DNA from 3 places in the Shewanella amazonensis SB2B genome. Region 2 is predicted to be linked to each of the others. Evidence: predicted binding sites of a transcription regulator. Region 2 holds the regulator's gene; each other region holds the start of a gene.
What was found. Region 2 encodes FliA, which starts transcription of late flagellar genes. Its sites were predicted from a motif close to CTAAAGNTNNNNNNNNNNNNGCCGATA; they were not measured.

Region 1: the regulator FliA is predicted to act here: its motif matches at 3,357-3,383, upstream of SAMA_RS10940 (flagellar protein MotY).
Region 3: the regulator FliA is predicted to act here: its motif matches at 3,447-3,473, upstream of SAMA_RS03500 (DUF5610 domain-containing protein).

Annotation. Positions count from the first base shown of each region.
Region 1 covers NC_008700.1:2,533,898-2,539,735, forward strand. Annotated here, with positions in the region: gene SAMA_RS10935 (prolyl oligopeptidase family serine peptidase) at 1-1,905, opposite strand, end outside; gene SAMA_RS10940 (flagellar protein MotY) at 2,453-3,322, opposite strand; gene rnt (ribonuclease T) at 3,466-4,182, shown strand; gene SAMA_RS10950 (peroxiredoxin C) at 4,307-4,912, opposite strand; gene SAMA_RS10955 (Na+/H+ antiporter family protein) at 5,219-5,838, shown strand, end outside.
Region 2 covers NC_008700.1:2,744,442-2,750,279, reverse strand. Annotated here, with positions in the region: gene flhA (flagellar biosynthesis protein FlhA) at 1-1,452, shown strand, start outside; gene flhF (flagellar biosynthesis protein FlhF) at 1,465-2,856, shown strand; gene SAMA_RS11945 (MinD/ParA family protein) at 2,861-3,742, shown strand; gene SAMA_RS11940 (RNA polymerase sigma factor FliA) at 3,735-4,454, shown strand; gene cheY (chemotaxis response regulator CheY) at 4,499-4,882, shown strand; gene SAMA_RS11930 (protein phosphatase CheZ) at 4,896-5,633, shown strand; gene SAMA_RS11925 (chemotaxis protein CheA) at 5,649-5,838, shown strand, end outside.
Region 3 covers NC_008700.1:814,538-820,375, forward strand. Annotated here, with positions in the region: gene aroG (3-deoxy-7-phosphoheptulonate synthase AroG) at 1-324, shown strand, start outside; gene SAMA_RS19495 (hypothetical protein) at 366-542, opposite strand; gene SAMA_RS19570 (hypothetical protein) at 785-928, shown strand; gene SAMA_RS03490 (ABCB family ABC transporter ATP-binding protein/permease) at 965-2,749, shown strand; gene SAMA_RS03495 (hypothetical protein) at 2,818-3,078, shown strand; gene SAMA_RS19315 (hypothetical protein) at 3,085-3,276, opposite strand; gene SAMA_RS03500 (DUF5610 domain-containing protein) at 3,513-4,121, shown strand; gene SAMA_RS03505 (ferredoxin--NADP reductase) at 4,201-4,947, shown strand; gene SAMA_RS03510 (glutathione S-transferase) at 4,966-5,568, shown strand; gene SAMA_RS19085 (hypothetical protein) at 5,565-5,838, opposite strand, start outside.

The sequences.
Region 1 (5,838 bases), 210 kb from region 2:
CACATTGTGATAAGGCGAATACGCCAGCAGGTATGGAAAATCTTCGGCATTGTCCGCACTGCCATATTCTGCCGTCCAGGCCCAACCTATGGTGAACTTTTGGAAGCGCAGCATATCCAGTACACCCACTGCAGGCAGGATGGCGGCAAACAAATCGGGTCTCTGGGTTACGGCTGCGCCCATCAAGAGGCCACCATTACTGCGACCATAGGCGCCAAGCTTGCTGCTGTTGGTGTAATTTTCGCTGATGAGATATTCGGCAGCAGCAAAATAGTCGTCAAACACGTTTTGCTTTTTACCGAACATACCGGCCTTGTGCCACTCTTCACCGTATTCGCTGCCACCACGCAGGGCCGGCACCGCATAAATGCCGCCCATGTCCAGCCAGGCTATGGTGGCCGGGCTGAAGCGTGGGGTCATGGAGATGGAGAAACCGCCGTAGGCATATAGCAGCGTTGGATTTTTACCGTCTTTCTTCAGGCCCTTCTTATAACTGACCAGCATGGGGATGCGGGTACCGTCTTTGCTGGTGTAGAACACCTGCTCAGACACATAGTCATCCGGATTGAAGGATACCTTGGGCGCACTGAACACCTCATTGGTGCCCTTATTCAGATCGTACTTGTAGATGGTCTGAGGCTGTACATAGCTGTTGAAGATGTAATAAAAGTAAGGCTTGCTGGCCTTGCCGTAGGGACCGGCAATCTTGCCCTTACCCGGCAGCGGCACATCTTCACGCTTTACGCCATCCATGTTGTAAATGGACAATTGACCCAACACATCGTGCAGGTAACTCACCACCAGGTGTTCGCTGATGATACTGACTTCAGCGATGGGGTCCTGAGATTCTGGTACCAGGGTACGCCAATTGTCTTTGGCGGGATTGCGGGTATCTACGGCGATGATGCGACCTCTTGGTGCGTCCAAATCGGTCTTAAAGTAGAACACCGGACCTTCATTGCCGAGGAACTGGTATTCAGCTTCCAGTTCGCTCATCAACTCAACTACTTTAAGACTTTTATCTTTCAGTGGTTTATAGAAAAAGCGATTGCGGCTGTCTGTACCGACTGACACGCTGATCAGCAAGAAGTTACCATCATCGGACACCGTGGACGAAAAGCCCCACTCTGGTTGATCAGGGCGCTCGTATACCAGGGTATCCTTGGCCTGCTCGTCGCCAATACGATGGAAATACACCTTCTGGTTGTAGTTCACATCGACCAGGATATCGCCGCCAGCCGGCGCATCGTAACGAGAGTAGTACACGCCACTGTTGTCATGGGCCCATTCGGCACGGGAAAATTTGATCCAGTTCAGGCTGTCGGCCAACTTGCGACCGGTGGCCACATCGATAAAGGCCCACTCCTGCCAGTCGGAGCCTGACTTGGAGACGCCGTAAGCCAGCGTTTTGCCATCACCGCTTACGGAGACGCCGGACAGGGCCACAGTGCCATCGGCTGAAAGCGTATTGGGGTCAAGCAACACCCGCTCATCACCTCCCTTTTCACTCACATAAAGTACGTTTTGTGATTGAAGGCCATTGTTTCTGAATATAAAGCGATTTTCACCGTGCTCAAAAGGTGCACCAACTTTCTCAAAGTTCCACAGCTCGGTAATGCGGTCAACCACCACTTGTTTATTGGGGATGGCGGCAAGGTATTCTTCACCAAAAGCCTGTTGCCGTTTGACCCAATCCTCAGTCTCAGGGCTGCTTTCTTCGAGCCAGCGATAAGGGTCTTGCACTTCAACGCCGTGGATTTGTTCGCTTATGGCAACCGTTTGGCTGGCAGGATAAGCGATAGCCGCCACGGGGGCGTCTACGGTCGCGTCTTTGGTGTGACAGCCTGATAATCCCAGGGCAAAGCCCAGGGTCAGCAGGCTTAGAGTGCTGATTCTGCTTGTCATTGTTGTCTTCCTTTGCAGTAGAGAGGTGCATTGCCGCTGCTCACTATACCCCCAAAAATGGAGGTGGCAATGGCGGGTAAACATGGTGGCGAAACTTTCGCCAAAGCCCGGCGTTAAAAGAGTGATAACATCTTATGGCGATGCCATACGCTTTTTTATGCTTGATATCTGCTTAATTACTCGAAATATCTGGATTCAGGCCGTTAACGTGCGCAAGATCACACAATAATCCATTAGTTAAACTAATCTCAAATTCCAATTTTTCTCGTTTGTTGTTCTTATCATACCTGACTACAATGGCCACGTTTTCCGGAAGTGTCTGCTTGGCAGATTGTGAAAACAAAGAACATTTTATCGCTGTGTCTGACACATCGATATCATCCCTGGTTCTTATGCTTGACTTCCTTCCTTCAATTTGTTGATTGCAATGCTTATTCTTTTGCGGCCCACTTGAAATCAAGTGGGCTTTTTTTTACATCCCGATTTGCATCCCTGCCCAACAAAAAAGACCGCGTCGGCGGCCTTTTATATGAAGAAAATTTAATCCTCAAATAGCTTTGGTTATCTGGATAACCACCCGGCGGTTTCGCTGGCGCTCGTCGGCCCCCTGATTGGATGCCACGTGACGCGTTTCCCCATGACCTTCTGTCTGGATTCGGTCAGCGGGGATGCCTTTACTGACAAAAAAGTCCTTCACTGAATCAGCGCGCTTGTCAGACACCTTTTGATTCAGGTTACGGCCGCCATGGCTGTCGGTATAGGCATTGATAAGGATAAGCTCAACATCGGGATCCAGGCTCAGGTATTCCTGCACCCGTGCCAGCTGCGCCTTGGAAAAGCGGGTCAGTTCAGTTCCGCCCGACTCATAATTGAGCACCGTAAAGGCAATATCATCGAAACTGTATGGCAGCAGGCCTGAAAGACACTGACGGAATTCTGTGTACTTGCGGCGGAAATTGGCGGCCGACAGACCCACGGCAACCTTATTGTTGCTGTTGTACCAGTCGGCATAATAGAAAGTAGGCTCACGTCCCCGCTCAAGCTCGGTCAGCATGGACCAGGCGGCCTTTTTGGGTACTTCCCCGTTAAAGTCTCTCATATATGAGAGCCTGGTAATGGTGGACTGAACTTCGCCGGGGCGCCAGGAGGGCGCTTTACTCACCAGAGTTGCCGCCGTCGCTGCATCAGGCTTTGACCACATATCCAGGGTAAACAGTAGATTCTGATCTTTCCCCGCAGCACTGGAAAACACCGCCTTGCCGTAAGCCGGAATATCATGCTCCAAACTGCAGCGAATACGGGAGTTCTCAGCCAGGCGCCACTGGGAGTCGGCAATGCTGGCCACGTAGTGACGCATGTCGGCCGCCGCGCCCAGGGGCAGCAGCAGTGCAGATAGAATAAAGCAGTTACGCCACATAGGAATTCTCACAATTCAATGCTTACTCTGGAACTATCGACCAATATTCCCGGTTCTTTAGCGCAGATTTTGCGCAATCAAACATGACAGCCAAGGCGCCTTTTAGCATAATAGCGCCCTTTGCAACGACCAGAGAATTCAGGATGTCTGACGCCTTCAACCCCAACAAGCTCAAGTACCGGTTCCGTGGCTATTATCCTGTGGTAATCGATGTAGAAACCGCCGGCTTCAATGCCCAGACCGATGCCTTGCTGGAAATAGCCGTCACCCTGCTGACTATGGACGATAACGGCATGCTGGCGCTGGATAAAACACTGCATTTTCATATTGAGCCCTTTGAAGGTGCCAATCTCGAACCTGCTGCGCTGGCCTTTAACGGCATAGACCCAAGTAATCCCCTGCGTGGGGCCGTCAGTGAAAAAGAGGCGATGCTGGAAATATTCAAGGCGGTGCGCAAAGGCATGAAAGCCGCTGATTGCCACAGGGCCGTGATAGTGGCCCACAATGCCGCCTTCGACCATGGCTTTGTGACCAAGGCGATTGACCGCAGTGGCGTAAAACGCTCGCCATTCCATCCCTTTGCCACTTTTGATACTGCCTGTTTGTCTGGTCTGGCCCTGGGGCATACAGTGCTGGCGCAGGCCTGTAAAATCGCCGGTATTCCCTTCGACAATAAAGAAGCCCACAGCGCCCTCTACGATACCGAGCGTACCGCCGAGCTCTTCTGTTATATCGTCAACCGCTGGAAGTCCCTCGGTGGCTGGCCATTACTGGGCGCCGAGGCTCTGGATGACGCCGAGAATACGGCTGCGGATAAGGAGATCGATGATGAGGATACCCTGGGTAGCACTGGCGAATAAGCGACTCTTCCCCTCCATGTGCTGATAGCGCCGCATAAATCAAAAGCGCCTAAGCGAATCACTGAAATAAAAAAGCCGCCCGAGGGCGGCTTTTTATGCGATTCAATCTCATCCGGATATTGGATTACAGATCGTCAGCGTTCTCGCTCAGGTAAGCAGCAACACCGTCTGGGCTGGCGCTCATGCCTTTTTTACCTTTTTCCCAACCGGCTGGGCACACTTCACCGTGCTCTTCGTGGAATTGCAGCGCGTCAATCATACGCAGCATTTCATCAACGTTACGGCCCAGTGGCAGGTCGTTCACTACCTGGTGGCGTACCATACCTTCCTTGTCAATCAGGAAAGAACCACGGAAAGCCACACCGGCTTCTGGGTGCTCTACGTCGTAAGCCTGGCAGATTTCGTGCTTAACATCAGCCACCAGAGTGTACTTAACTGGGCCGATACCACCCTTGTCTACTGGGGTGTTACGCCAGGCGTTGTGGCTGAACTGAGAGTCGATGGACACACCGATCACTTCAACACCACGCTTGGTGAACTCTTCCATGCGGTGATCGAACGCGATCAGCTCAGATGGGCACACGAAAGTGAAGTCCAGTGGGTAGAAGAAAACCACGGCTGCTTTGCCCTTGATGGCTGCAGTCAGGTTGAAGTTGTCAACGATTTCGCCTGAACCCAGAACGGCAGCAGCAGTAAAATCGGGGGCCTTACGACCTACTAATACGCTCATTGGTAACCTCCATCTATGGATTGAGCTAGGGATAATACGAACTTTCCTGTTAGATATTCAGCATTATAAGAGGTGCCATGAGCCTGACAACCCAATTTGGAGGAATATCACACAATTGCTCCATTCACCGGTCTGTCAGAGCAATTTATCGCCGTAAAGCCCCCTGCAATTTCGGGGCTTTTCAAGTGGCGAGACGGCACTGGATCACAATTGGTAAATTTGTACGCGAATTCGTGCCCATTGCTGGACAAGCAAGGGAAACACTGTCAAAAATAGCCCTTTTGATTGAAGACAGACTTATCCATGATGAATTCCGTGGTTATTGCCGTGTGCCTGATGCTTGCATTAAGCCTTGCACGGGTAAATGTGGTTATTGCGCTGACCATCAGTGCACTGGTCGCCGGGCTTTGGGGCGGTATGGGGCTGACGGCCACCATTGATGTCTTTAATACCGGGCTTGGCGGTGGTGCCCAGATAGCACTGAGCTATGCACTCCTTGGAGCCTTTGCCGTGGCCCTGTCACATTCGGGGCTGACCACGGTGATTTCCCGCGCGGTGATTAAAAAGCTCGGCCGGGAAAACGATGCCAAAGCCCTGGGTACTGTGCGTATGTTGCTCTTGGTTTCACTGCTTGCCATGGCCATGGCGTCCCAGAACATTCTGCCTATCCATATCGCCTTTATCCCGATTCTGGTGCCGCCGCTGCTGCACCTGATGTCCAAGCTCAAGCTTGACCGCCGTCTGGTGGCCTGTGTGCTCACCTTTGGTTTGGTGACCACCTATATGGTGCTGCCTGTGGGCTTTGGCGGTATCTTCCTGAACGATATTTTGCTGGCCAACCTCACCGGCAATGGTCTTGAGGCCAGTCGCGAGCAAGTGCCCGGTGCCATGCTTATTCCGGCACTTGGGATGATCCTTGGCCTGCT
Region 2 (5,838 bases):
ATTAACATCCTCGGTGGCTTTGTTATCGGTATGGTGCAGCACGATCTGGCCTTTATGGATGCAGTGGAGATTTATACCCTGCTGACCATTGGTGACGGTCTGGTGGCCCAGATCCCGGGGCTTCTGCTTTCCATTGCCGCAGCGCTGATGGTGACCCGTCAGAATGAAGAAGGCGACATGGGTGGCATGGTGATGAGTCAGATGTTTGACAATCCCAAGTCGCTGGCCATCGCCGCAGGGGTGCTCTTTATTATGGGCATAGTACCCGGCATGCCCCATCTGGCTTTTTTAACCTTCGCCGTGGCAACTGGTGCCGGCGCCTATTTCCTGCATAAACGCATCGAGAAGCGTAAGCAGCAGGCCCTTGAAGCGGCGGCAAGCGGCAGTGTTGAGAAGCTCGATAATTCACCCAAGGAGCTCGGTTGGGACGATGTGCGCCATGTGGATACCATCGGACTTGAGGTGGGCTACCGCCTGATCCCGCTGGTGGACAAGGGGCAGGGGGGCGAGCTCCTGTCCCGTATCAAGGGTGTACGTAAGAAACTGTCGCAGGAGCTGGGCTTTTTGGTGCCCGCAGTGCACATTCGCGACAACCTGGATCTTGCCCCCAGCACCTATCGCATCTCACTGATGGGCGTAGTGGTGGGTGAGGCTGAAATTCGCCACGATTGTGAACTGGCCATCAACCCCGGGCAGGTGTTTGGGCAACTCGATGGCGTAACGACCCGGGACCCGGCTTTCGGACTCGAAGCGGTTTGGATTGCACCTGAGCTGCGTGAGCATGCCCAGACGCTGGGTTACACCGTGGTTGATGCAGCCACTGTGGTGGCAACACACATCAGTCAGACTCTCAGCAATAATGCCTCCAAGTTACTGGGTTATGAGGAAGTACAGCAGCTGCTGGATATTCTTGCCAAGCATTCGCCCAAGCTTGTTGACGGCTTTATCCCCGATGTGATGTCCCTCGGCACCGTGGTGAAAGTGATGCAAAACCTGCTTAATGAAGGGGTGTCGGTGCGCGACCTGCGGACCATAGTGCAGACACTGCTGGAGTATGGTACCAAGTCCGGTGACACCGAAGTACTCACAGCGGCGGTGCGTATTGCTCTTAAACGTATGATTGTTCAAGAAATAGCCGGGCCAGAGGCCGAAATCCCTGTCATAACTTTGGCACCAGAGTTGGAACAGATGTTGCATCAATCGATGCAGGCTTCCGGTGGCGATGGTCCCAACATCGAACCCGGATTGGCCGAGCGGATGCAACAGTCACTGGCTGACGCCGCTCAGCGGCAGGAAATGGTGGGTCAACCCGCCATACTGCTGACCTCGGGAATGCTGCGTTCGACCCTGTCGCGCTTTGTGAAATACACCATTCCCAACCTGAGGGTGATTTCCTATCAGGAAATTCCCGATGAGAAGCAGATAAGAATAGTGTCAGCCGTGGGCCAGTAAGAGGGTAGTAAATTGAAAATAAAACGTTTTTTTGCAAAAGATATGCGTGCCGCTCTGGCGCAGGTAAAAGAAACCCTCGGTGCTGACGCTGTTATCATGTCCAATAAAAAAGTCACCGGCGGGATCGAAATCGTGGCAGCGGTTGATTATGACGAGCCCAAGCCTTCGATGGAGCCCAAGGTCGCTGCACCCAACCCTTTCGACATAAGTGACGATAAGGTGTCCCTGGGGGGGCGTGCGCCTGTGCGTACCAACCGTCAAAAAGTCAACGAGGCACCGGCCGACTCATTGCAGGCCTTGCTTGAGCGTCAACAAAGCCGCATGAACCAGCAGATGGGCCATTCGGTTGAAGCCGATGACATGCCTGCCTGGGCCCGAGGACTCGAAGCGCCGGCTGCGCCCAAAATGAAAGAAGCTCCCCGTCAGGCCTCGTTTACTCCCGATGCCGATAAAAACCGTGCTCCGGGCCGCCAGCAAATTGAACTGGACGCCATGAAAGAAGAGCTGGCATCACTGCGCAATTTACTGACCCATCAGGTCTCTTCCCTGATGATGGAACAGAAAAATCGTACCGATCCTGTGGGCGCCATGCTCGAAACCCGCCTGCTGGAGGCAGAGTTCTCTCCCGCTGTGGCCGCAAAACTGGCGGGATTGTCTCAGCACTACAACCCAGCGGAACTGGTCAAGGCTCTGCCCCAAAGTTTGGCAAATATGCTGGACAATCAAGGTGATGATATTGTAAGGCGTGGTGGAGTTGTCGCCTTTGTTGGGCCAACTGGTGTTGGTAAAACCACGTCTATTGCCAAAATTGCCGCCCGATTTGCTGCTCATCATGGCGCGGATCAGGTTGCGCTCATCACCACCGACCATTATCGCATTGGAGCCTTTGAGCAATTGGCAACTTATGGCAAAATCATGGGGTGCCCTGTTAAGCAAGCTCATGATCTCAATGAGTTGCAACAAATTCTTTATCAGCTGCGCAATCGCAAGCTAGTATTGATAGATACCGCCGGTATGGGACAGCGAGATATGCGACTGGTGGAGCAATTGGATAATTTGACGGCTAACAGTGCCTTGCCGATCCGCAGTTATCTGGTATTGTCAGCAACGTCGCAACGTCGTGTGCTTCAGGATGCGGTTAAACATTTCCAGCGCATTCCTTTATCCGGCGCTGTACTGACCAAACTGGATGAATCTGTTTCTCTGGCCGGTGCATTAAGCGTACTTATCCAGAGTGGGCTGCCACTGAGTTATGTGACTGATGGGCAAAGAGTTCCTGAAGATATGAAAGTCGCAGACACCCTGGCGTTGGCAAGACAGGCGCTTGATGCCCTGAATGAACCTGAGTATCAGGGCATCGACAACAATATGTGGTCGGAAAGCACGACCTTTGCGTTCGAGTAAAGCTATGACCCGTGATCAAGCAAGCGGTTTACGTATGATGAATCAGCCATATAACGAAAAAGTAAAAGTCATTGCCGTGACAGGCGGCAAAGGTGGGGTAGGTAAGACCAGCGTTTCCATCAATACGGCTGTGGCTCTGGCAGAAAAGGGCAAACGGGTATTGGTACTGGATGCCGACCTCGGTTTGGCCAACGTGGACGTGATGTTGGGTCTGCGTGCCGAAAAAAATCTTTCCCATGTATTATCCGGGGACGCCGAGCTGGACGACATCATCCTGCGTGGTCCCAAGGGCATTGGCATAGTGCCTGCTACCTCGGGTACTCAGGCGATGGTCGAGCTGACAGCTGCGCAGCACGCAGGGCTTATCCGGGCCTTCAGCGAAATGCGCACCCAGTTCGACGTGCTTATTGTGGATACCGCAGCCGGTATCTCCGATATGGTGCTCAGTTTCTCCCGTGCGGCCCAGGATGTGTTGGTTGTAGTATGTGATGAGCCTACGTCAATCACAGATGCCTACGCACTCATCAAAATCCTCAGCCGTGAGCACGGTGTGTTCAGGTTCAAGATTGTGGCAAATATGGTTCGTAGCCTGCGCGAAGGCATGGAACTTTTTGCTAAACTCAGCAAGGTGACTGACCGCTTTCTCGACGTGGCACTTGAATTGGTTGCAACCATTCCCTTCGATGAAAACTTGCGAAAATCAGTACGTAAGCAAAAATTGATTGTAGAGGCTTACCCCAAATCACCTGCTGCCATTGCCTACCACGGTCTGGCGAATAAGGTGATGAGCTGGCCTATCCCGCAGCAACCCGGTGGCCATCTCGAATTTTTCGTAGAGCGTCTGGTACATCGTCCCGATTATCAAGAGGACAGAGCGAGTGAATAAAGCCGCGGCGTATACCTCCATGGAGAGTAAAACCTCCATCGTTGAACAGTACGCACCGCTGGTTAAAAGAATCGCGCACCATATGTTGGCCAGATTGCCGGCATCCGTACAGTTGGACGACTTGCTGCAGGCGGGCATGATTGGCCTGCTTGAGGCATCGGCCAAATTTGACGGCGGCAAAGGCGCCAAGTTTGAAACCTTTGCTGGCATTCGTATTCGTGGTGCCATGTTGGATGAAATCCGTAAAGGTGATTGGGTTCCACGTTCTGTTCACCGTAATCAGCGCAGAGTCGCCCAGGTGATAGACGAACTGGAACAAGAGCTCGGACGTGATGCCCGGGACACAGAAATTGCCGAAAGACTTGATATGTCGATGGAGGAATACCATCATATCCTCAATGATGTTTCTGTTGGTAAAATCATAGGGATAGAAGATTTAGGCGTATCACATGATGTTCTGGTTCCCGACGGGGAGCAAACCAACGACATTTATGATGACCTGGCTCAGAGCCAGTTCCAGCAGGCCTTGGCAGATGCCATTCGCCAGTTACCCGAGCGGGACGCGCTGGTGTTATCACTTTATTACGATGAAGCACTGAATTTAAAAGAAATAGGCGCCATTCTTGATGTGAGTGAGTCGCGGGTATGCCAGATCCACAGTCAGGCTATGCTCAGGCTCAAAGGTAAGCTCAAGCATTGGACACAAGTATAAATTATTATTTGAGCAGCTAGAGTGTCAGCTCACCGGAGGAAACCTTGGACAAGAATATGAAGATTCTCATTGTTGACGACTTTTCAACAATGAGACGTATCATCAAGAACTTGTTGCGAGACTTGGGGTTTAATAACACCCAGGAAGCAGATGATGGCTCAACCGCCTTACCGATGCTGCAAAAGGGTGATTTCGATTTTGTGGTTACCGATTGGAACATGCCGGGCATGCAGGGTATCGATTTGCTCAAAGCGATTCGCGCCGATGAAAACCTAAAGCATATTCCGGTACTGATGGTGACCGCTGAAGCCAAGCGTGAGCAGATTATTGCCGCCGCTCAGGCTGGCGTAAATGGCTATGTGGTTAAGCCTTTTACTGCAGCGACACTGAAAGAGAAGCTGGACAAGATATTCGAACGACTTGGTTGAGCAAGGATGGGCTATGCAGGCAAACACATCAGGGCTCATTAGTCTCGAACAGGCACAGGAACTCGTCACGCTCCTGAGTGCGGGTGAGCAGGAAAAGGCTGATTTACTGCTGCGGGACCTTGCGGTCCCCATTCAGAAAGAGCTGTTTGACGAAGTGGGTAAGCTGACCCGCCAGTTACACAGTGCGCTGGTTGATTTTCAGTTGGACAGTCGCCTGATGGAACTGGCCAGTATCGATATTCCTGACGCCAAAGAGCGACTGAACTACGTCATAGATATGACGGAGCAGGCAGCCAACAAAACCATGGATGCTGTGGAAGAGTGTTTGCCCCTCGCTGACGCCCTTATCAACCATATTCAAACCGTCATGCCAGCCTGGGATAAGCTCATGCGGCGTGATATCGACATTACTGAGTTCAAAAGCCTTTGCCATGACGTACAACAGCTGATGAATCGCAGTGCGATGGACTCAGAAAGACTGCGCGAGCTTTTGAATCAGATTTTAATGGCGCAGGACTTCCAGGATCTGACCGGACAGATGATCCGCCGTGTTATCGATTTGGTTCGTGAAGTCGAGAATAGCCTGGTGTCAATGTTGACCGTCTTTGGCGAGCAACCAGCCACAGAAGTTACCCAGAAGAGTACCAGCAGCATAGAAGCGGAAGGCCCCATCATGAATGCCGAGCTTCGTCAGGATGTGGTGACTGGTCAGGATGAAGTCGATGACCTGCTGTCCAGCCTGGGTTTCTGATAAGGAGTCAATTTAATGTCATTTGATGTTGATGAAGAGATTCTGCAGGATTTTTTGATAGAAGCCGGCGAAATTCTCGAGCTTCTGCAGGAACAATTGGTCGCTCTTGAGAATAATCCGGAAGACACGGATTTGCTCAATGCCATTTTCCGCGGCTTTCACACTGTTAAAGGTGGGGCAGGCTTCCTGGGGCTCGCACCCATGG
Region 3 (5,838 bases), 1.9 Mb from region 2:
GTCGCCAAGATCCAGACCGAGCTGCAAAGCGCTGGGTTGCCTGACAATGTGATGATTGATTTCAGCCATGCCAACAGCAGCAAACAATTCACTCGCCAGATGGTTGTCGCCGATGATGTTGCCGGTCAGCTTGCCGATGGTAACAAAGGGATTTTCGGTGTGATGGTTGAAAGTCATCTGAATGAAGGTCGTCAGGAGCATATCCCGGGCGTGCCGCTGGAATATGGCAAAAGCGTCACAGATGCCTGCCTTGGCTGGGACGACAGCGCCAAGCTGCTCGCTACCCTGAATCAGGCCGTGCTGGCAAGGCGCGAGCGTAGCTGATATCAAAAAGGCGCCTGAGGCGCCTTTTCTTTTACTTATACTTACTTTTTCAGGTTTTGCGCCAAGTACTCATTGGCCTTGGCCAGGCTGCCAAAAGAATTAATCAGATTTCGACGTCCCTTTTCCTGAAGCTCCGGATTGCCTGATTCCATCATCATCCATACCCAGGTTTGGATCAAAGTGAGCGGTGGGTATTGAACTTGTGCAGAATCTAACATAAATCGCCCTTAAGTTATTGTATTTCACAGAAATTAATTCTGAACTCTTATGTCGGACCAAAAAAATGTGCCAGGTCGGACACTAAGGTGGTCACAGATTAGCAAATTCTTTTTTCTTGTATAACCTCAGAGACGCCCGGAGGCGAAAAAAATCGGCTTTGGTAGTAATAAAGTGTCATATTTATTTGGCTTGAGTAAGTCGAAAGATTGATTTGGTCGCCACTTTAATGGAATGAAGTACTATGAATGTGCCTGTGTCACTGCCTGTGTCACTGCCTGTGTCACTGCCTGTGTTACTGGCGACTACGGGGACGGTCATCAGCACCTTGGTCAACAATTATCGTGAGTTTGCCAACAACAAGACGTTCAAACCCGTTTCAGGGTGATAGAATCCCTCTCAAACTCCCTTTCGTCTTATATCTATGCGCCCAACAGCCTATTTTGAAGGCCCCATCGAAAAGCTGAACTGGAAAGTACTTGGCCTGCTATGGCCCTATTTACTTGAGTTTAAAGGACGTATTTTGCTTGCGCTGCTTTGCTTGCTGATTGCCAAGCTGGCGAGTGTAGGCATGCCGTTTTTGTTGAAGGGGTTGGTCGATGACCTGGATGCAGGCAGGAGTGAAGCCCTGGTTGCCGTACCATTGGGGTTGGTGCTGGCATACGGTGGAACCCGCTTGTTGATGTCCATTACCGGGGAAATCCGCGACACCCTGTTTGGTCGTGTCACAGAGCGGGCCATCCGCCGATTGGGACTGGCGGTGTTCGATCATTTGCACCGCCTTGATCTGGACTTTCACCTTGAGCGCCGTACCGGTGGTCTGTCCAGAGACATAGAAAGGGGCACCAGTGGCGTGAGTTTTCTGATGCGCTTTATGGTGTTCAACATAGTGCCGACCTTACTGGAAATCGCCTTGGTGGTGGGTATCTTTTTTGTCAAATACGGCTGGCAATTTGCCGGTATCACTCTGGTTTCAGTCATCCTTTATATCGGCTTCAGCGTGGTCGCCACCGAATGGCGTACCGAATATGTGCGTCAGGCTGCCAAGGCCGATTCCGTTTCCAATACCCGCGCCATCGATAGCCTGTTGAACTATGAAACCGTGAAGTACTTTAACAACGAGCGCTTCGAATCGGCCCACTATGACAAGGCGTTGGAAGCCTGGGAAACGGCCAAACGGAATAACCGCCTGTCGTTATTTGCCCTCAACGGCGGGCAGGCATTGATTATTGCGATTGCCATGACAGCCATGATGGCACTCGCTGCCAAGCATGTAACCGAAAGCCAGATGACACTGGGCGATTTTGTGCTCATCAATGCCTTTATGATGCAGCTCTTTATGCCGCTGAACTTTTTGGGCTTTGTATACCGGGAAATTCGTGGCGCACTGGCGAACATTGAGCGAATGTTTGGCCTTTTGGACAAAACGCCGCGCATCGAAGACAAGACCGATGCTGTGAATTTTGCCTGCCAACGGGGGGAAATTCGGTTTGAGCAGGTTAACTTCAGCTACGACGAGCGCACCATTTTGTCGGATGTGAGTTTTACTGTGGCTCCCGGGGAAAAAGTGGCCGTGGTGGGTGACAGCGGCGCCGGAAAATCCACCCTGATTAAGCTGCTGTTTCGCTTCTATGACGTCGATTCCGGGCGTATTTGCATTGATGATATGGATCTTCGCGACATGACCCAGGACAGCCTGAGAAGAGCCATCGCCATAGTGCCTCAGGATACAGTGCTCTTTAATGACTCGTTGCTTGAAAACATCCGCTACGGCCGCCCGGATGCCAGTGATGAAGAGGTTCGGGCCGTAGTACGTCATGCGCATCTGGCTGATTTCGTTGCGGCATTGCCATCGGGTTGGGACACCAAGGTGGGTGAGCGCGGCCTTAAACTCTCTGGCGGGGAAAAGCAGCGGGTTGCCATTGCCCGGGCCATGCTCAAGGGCTCTCCGATTCTGGTGTTTGATGAAGCCACCTCTTCACTGGACAGCCGTGCCGAGAAGGCGATATTGGATGCCTTGAAAGAAGTGGCCACCGGACATACCAGTTTGGTGGTTGCCCACAGACTTTCGACCATAGTGGATGCCGACCGCATTTTGGTGCTGAGCAAGGGACGCATTGCCGAGCAGGGGACCCATAAACAATTGCTTGCAATGGATGGTCTTTACGCCAGGCTTTGGCATATCCAGCATGAGCAAAAGATGAAGTGAAGTTCAGGTGTGATTCAGCAAAGCGCTCGCATAATCTTCAAAAGTATAAAAATTGTCACGGAGTCGCTATGCAGAACATCGCCTTGCTCGTCAATTTGGAAGGTATGAGTGAAAAAGTCACCACCGACTGGAACGCGGTTTCGGCGACCTTGAAAAAGCGCCAGGTGACTCAGGAAGCTTTGGTGGATATCTACGCACAGCTATGTGCGGGGCTTAAGGTGTCGACCCGAGGATTGACACTGGCCAAGCTAAACGCAGACATGGTGTTGGACAATGTGATCCGTAGTACCCAAACTGCCAGTTATCCTTCGGCAGGTTTTTACGGCTAGGACTAATCATTTAGAGGTGGGGGGTTTACGCCATCCCTCACACAGCAGTGGCAAATGCTTTTCCCCTTCGGCAGGCGTCAATCGAATGATACGCCCGTCCCTGAAACAGAGCTGTTCACCTTCAATCTCGGTCAGTCTGTCGCAGTTCTGACAACTGCTACTGCGAGGTTTTACCTCGGGCATGTTTGGCTTGTTCACAATCCGGATCCTGAGCTTTAAGTGGTTGATCCAGCCCCCACTTTACTCCCTAAGTGTTAACTGAATCAATCTTTGGGAGGCCATTATACTCAAGACGGGTTAAGTTTAAATTAAAACTTAAGTCGAGTATGTACCCCGTTGCTTTCGTGCAACACAAGGGCGACTTTTTACTAAAGTTGTACAAAAATTATCCGATATATAGGCTGAGTCGACTTGTGTCAGGATCGAGGTAATCCATGGAAATTCGCCCTCCCCAACCCAATCACGGTGCCACCGTGTCTCAAGTGGCAAAAGATAAAAGCCCTGTCGCTGGTAAAAACCATGGTGAGACGGTTGCCGTCGTTGCCAGCCAGAAGACAGCCGCACATTCAAGCCGTGCCTTGATGAACGCTGCGATACTCTCTGCACAGCAGGAGGTTAATTTAAGTGCAGCCGACGAACCCATGGTATTACTGTATCGTGCCGCTATCGAAGCCATTAATGAACAGCTCGCGCCCACAATGGGGGAACAGGCCATTGAGCGCCTCGCCGAGGAAGGTGTTGATACCTCACCCGAAGCCACGGCTGGCAGAATAGTTGATTTTGCCACCCAATTCTTCAGCCTCTATCAGTCTCAAAATAGCAGCCAGCCATTGGAACAGCAGTTGGAAGGGTTTATGGGGGTGATTGGCGGTGCTATTGATCAGGGCTTTAAAGAGGCCAGAGACATACTCAGTGGTCTTAAGGTGCTGGAAGGGGATATCGCAGATGGCGTTGATAGGACCTACGCTCTGGTGCAGCAGGGGCTTAAGGATTTTGCCCAGAAGATGAATCCACAAAGTAAAGAAGAGAGTGCAGCAGGATAAACGCCTCCGATAAAAAGGGTTTTTATTTTTTTCTCCCTTGCTTATGCTGGAACTGCAGCCACAGAGTAGGGGAGGCGATATGTGGGTTGAAGGCCGGGTGTTGCAGCGAAGGGATTGGACCGACAAGTTGTTCAGTCTCAGGATTGACGCCAAAATAGCGCCCTTTATCGCGGGCCAGTTTATCAAACTCAGTTTACCCAGCGAGGATAAGCGCATTGCCCGTGCTTATTCTCTGGTTAACCCTCCCAGAACCGATTATATCGAGGTGCTGGCCGTTGCCGTTGAAGAGGGCGAGCTCTCTCCAAGGCTGCAGGACTTAAGCCCTGGTGATGTACTTCAGGTTTCGGCCAGTGCAACCGGCTTTTTAACCTTGAATGAATTACCCGACGCTCCTGCAGCTGGGCGTCAGCTTTGGATGCTGGCCACAGGCACCGCCGTTGGCCCCTTTATTTCCATGCTTGGCACCGAGGAGCCCTGGCAAAGGTTTGAACACCTGGTGCTTGTGTATGGGGTTCGCCGGGCTGAGGATTTGGCTTATCTTGACGAGTTGCAAGCCCTGGCAGCAAGCAGGCCCGGACTGCAGCTCATCTTATCGGTTACCCGGGAGTCAGTACCCGGAGCCATGCAACTGAGGATACCCGATGCGTTGGCCTCTGGCGCGCTCGAAGCTGCCAGCGGCCTTACATTGTCTGCCGAGCATTCTCAGGTGATGATTTGTGGTAACCCCGAGATGGTTGCAAGCACCCAGGCATTGTTGCTGGAACGTGGTCTTAGTAAAAACCTTCGCAGGGCACCCGGGCAAATCACCGTGGAAAAATACTGGTAAACACACAAGGAACTCTCCATGAAGCTTTTATGCTCTGCACCTTCGCCTTATTCCCGCATGGTCCGAATCATGGTGCGCTACCTGGAATTGGATGTCGAAGAGCTGAACACCAATCCATTGGATAATGGTGATACCTTGCTCAGTGCCAATCCGCTGGGGCAAATTCCCTGTTTGTTTTTGAACGATGGCGCCGCCTTATATGACAGCGAAGTGATCTGCCGCTACCTTGATGCGACCTACGCCAAGAGTCAGTTGTTTGGTGAGCCTGGTTTGGATTGGCATGCCCAGTGCCAGTTTTCACTGCTGAAAGGGCTTATCGACAGTGCAGTAAAACTGCGGCAGGAACAGATGCGTGAAGAAGAGGGGGTACGCTCAGCGTTTTGGACCTCGCGTTTTGAAGAGGCGCTCTTGAGGGGGATTCGTGAGCTTGAGCGTCAGGGCGCAGGTTCTTCTGACCGCATCAATGCCCGCAGCATGGCGTTGGTGTGTTTATTGGATTATATGGACTACCGACATCCGGCACTGGAATGGCGTAACCTTGCTCCCGCTCTGACACTGTGGTTTGAAGAGGTACGCGAACTGCCAATATTCCGTGAAACCCGTCCGGATATTGTCTGCTAAACATCGGTAATGCGTCGCCCTTTGGGGAGTTGACGTTTGTTTTTTTCACCGAAATGTCCATACAGCTCTTCGGTCAGCCCATACCTGGCCCGACGATCTGAGTGTGGTACCCGGCGGTCTTCAAAGTGCTGATAATGGCAATGGCAAGTTTCTGCGTTACAACCTTTCAGCGGGATAGCAGGTGCTTCACCGGATAGAAATCTGTGCCCATCAATGGCCTGTCTGGCGTTACAGTCATTCAGGCCTGCAACCACACTGACACAATGAAAT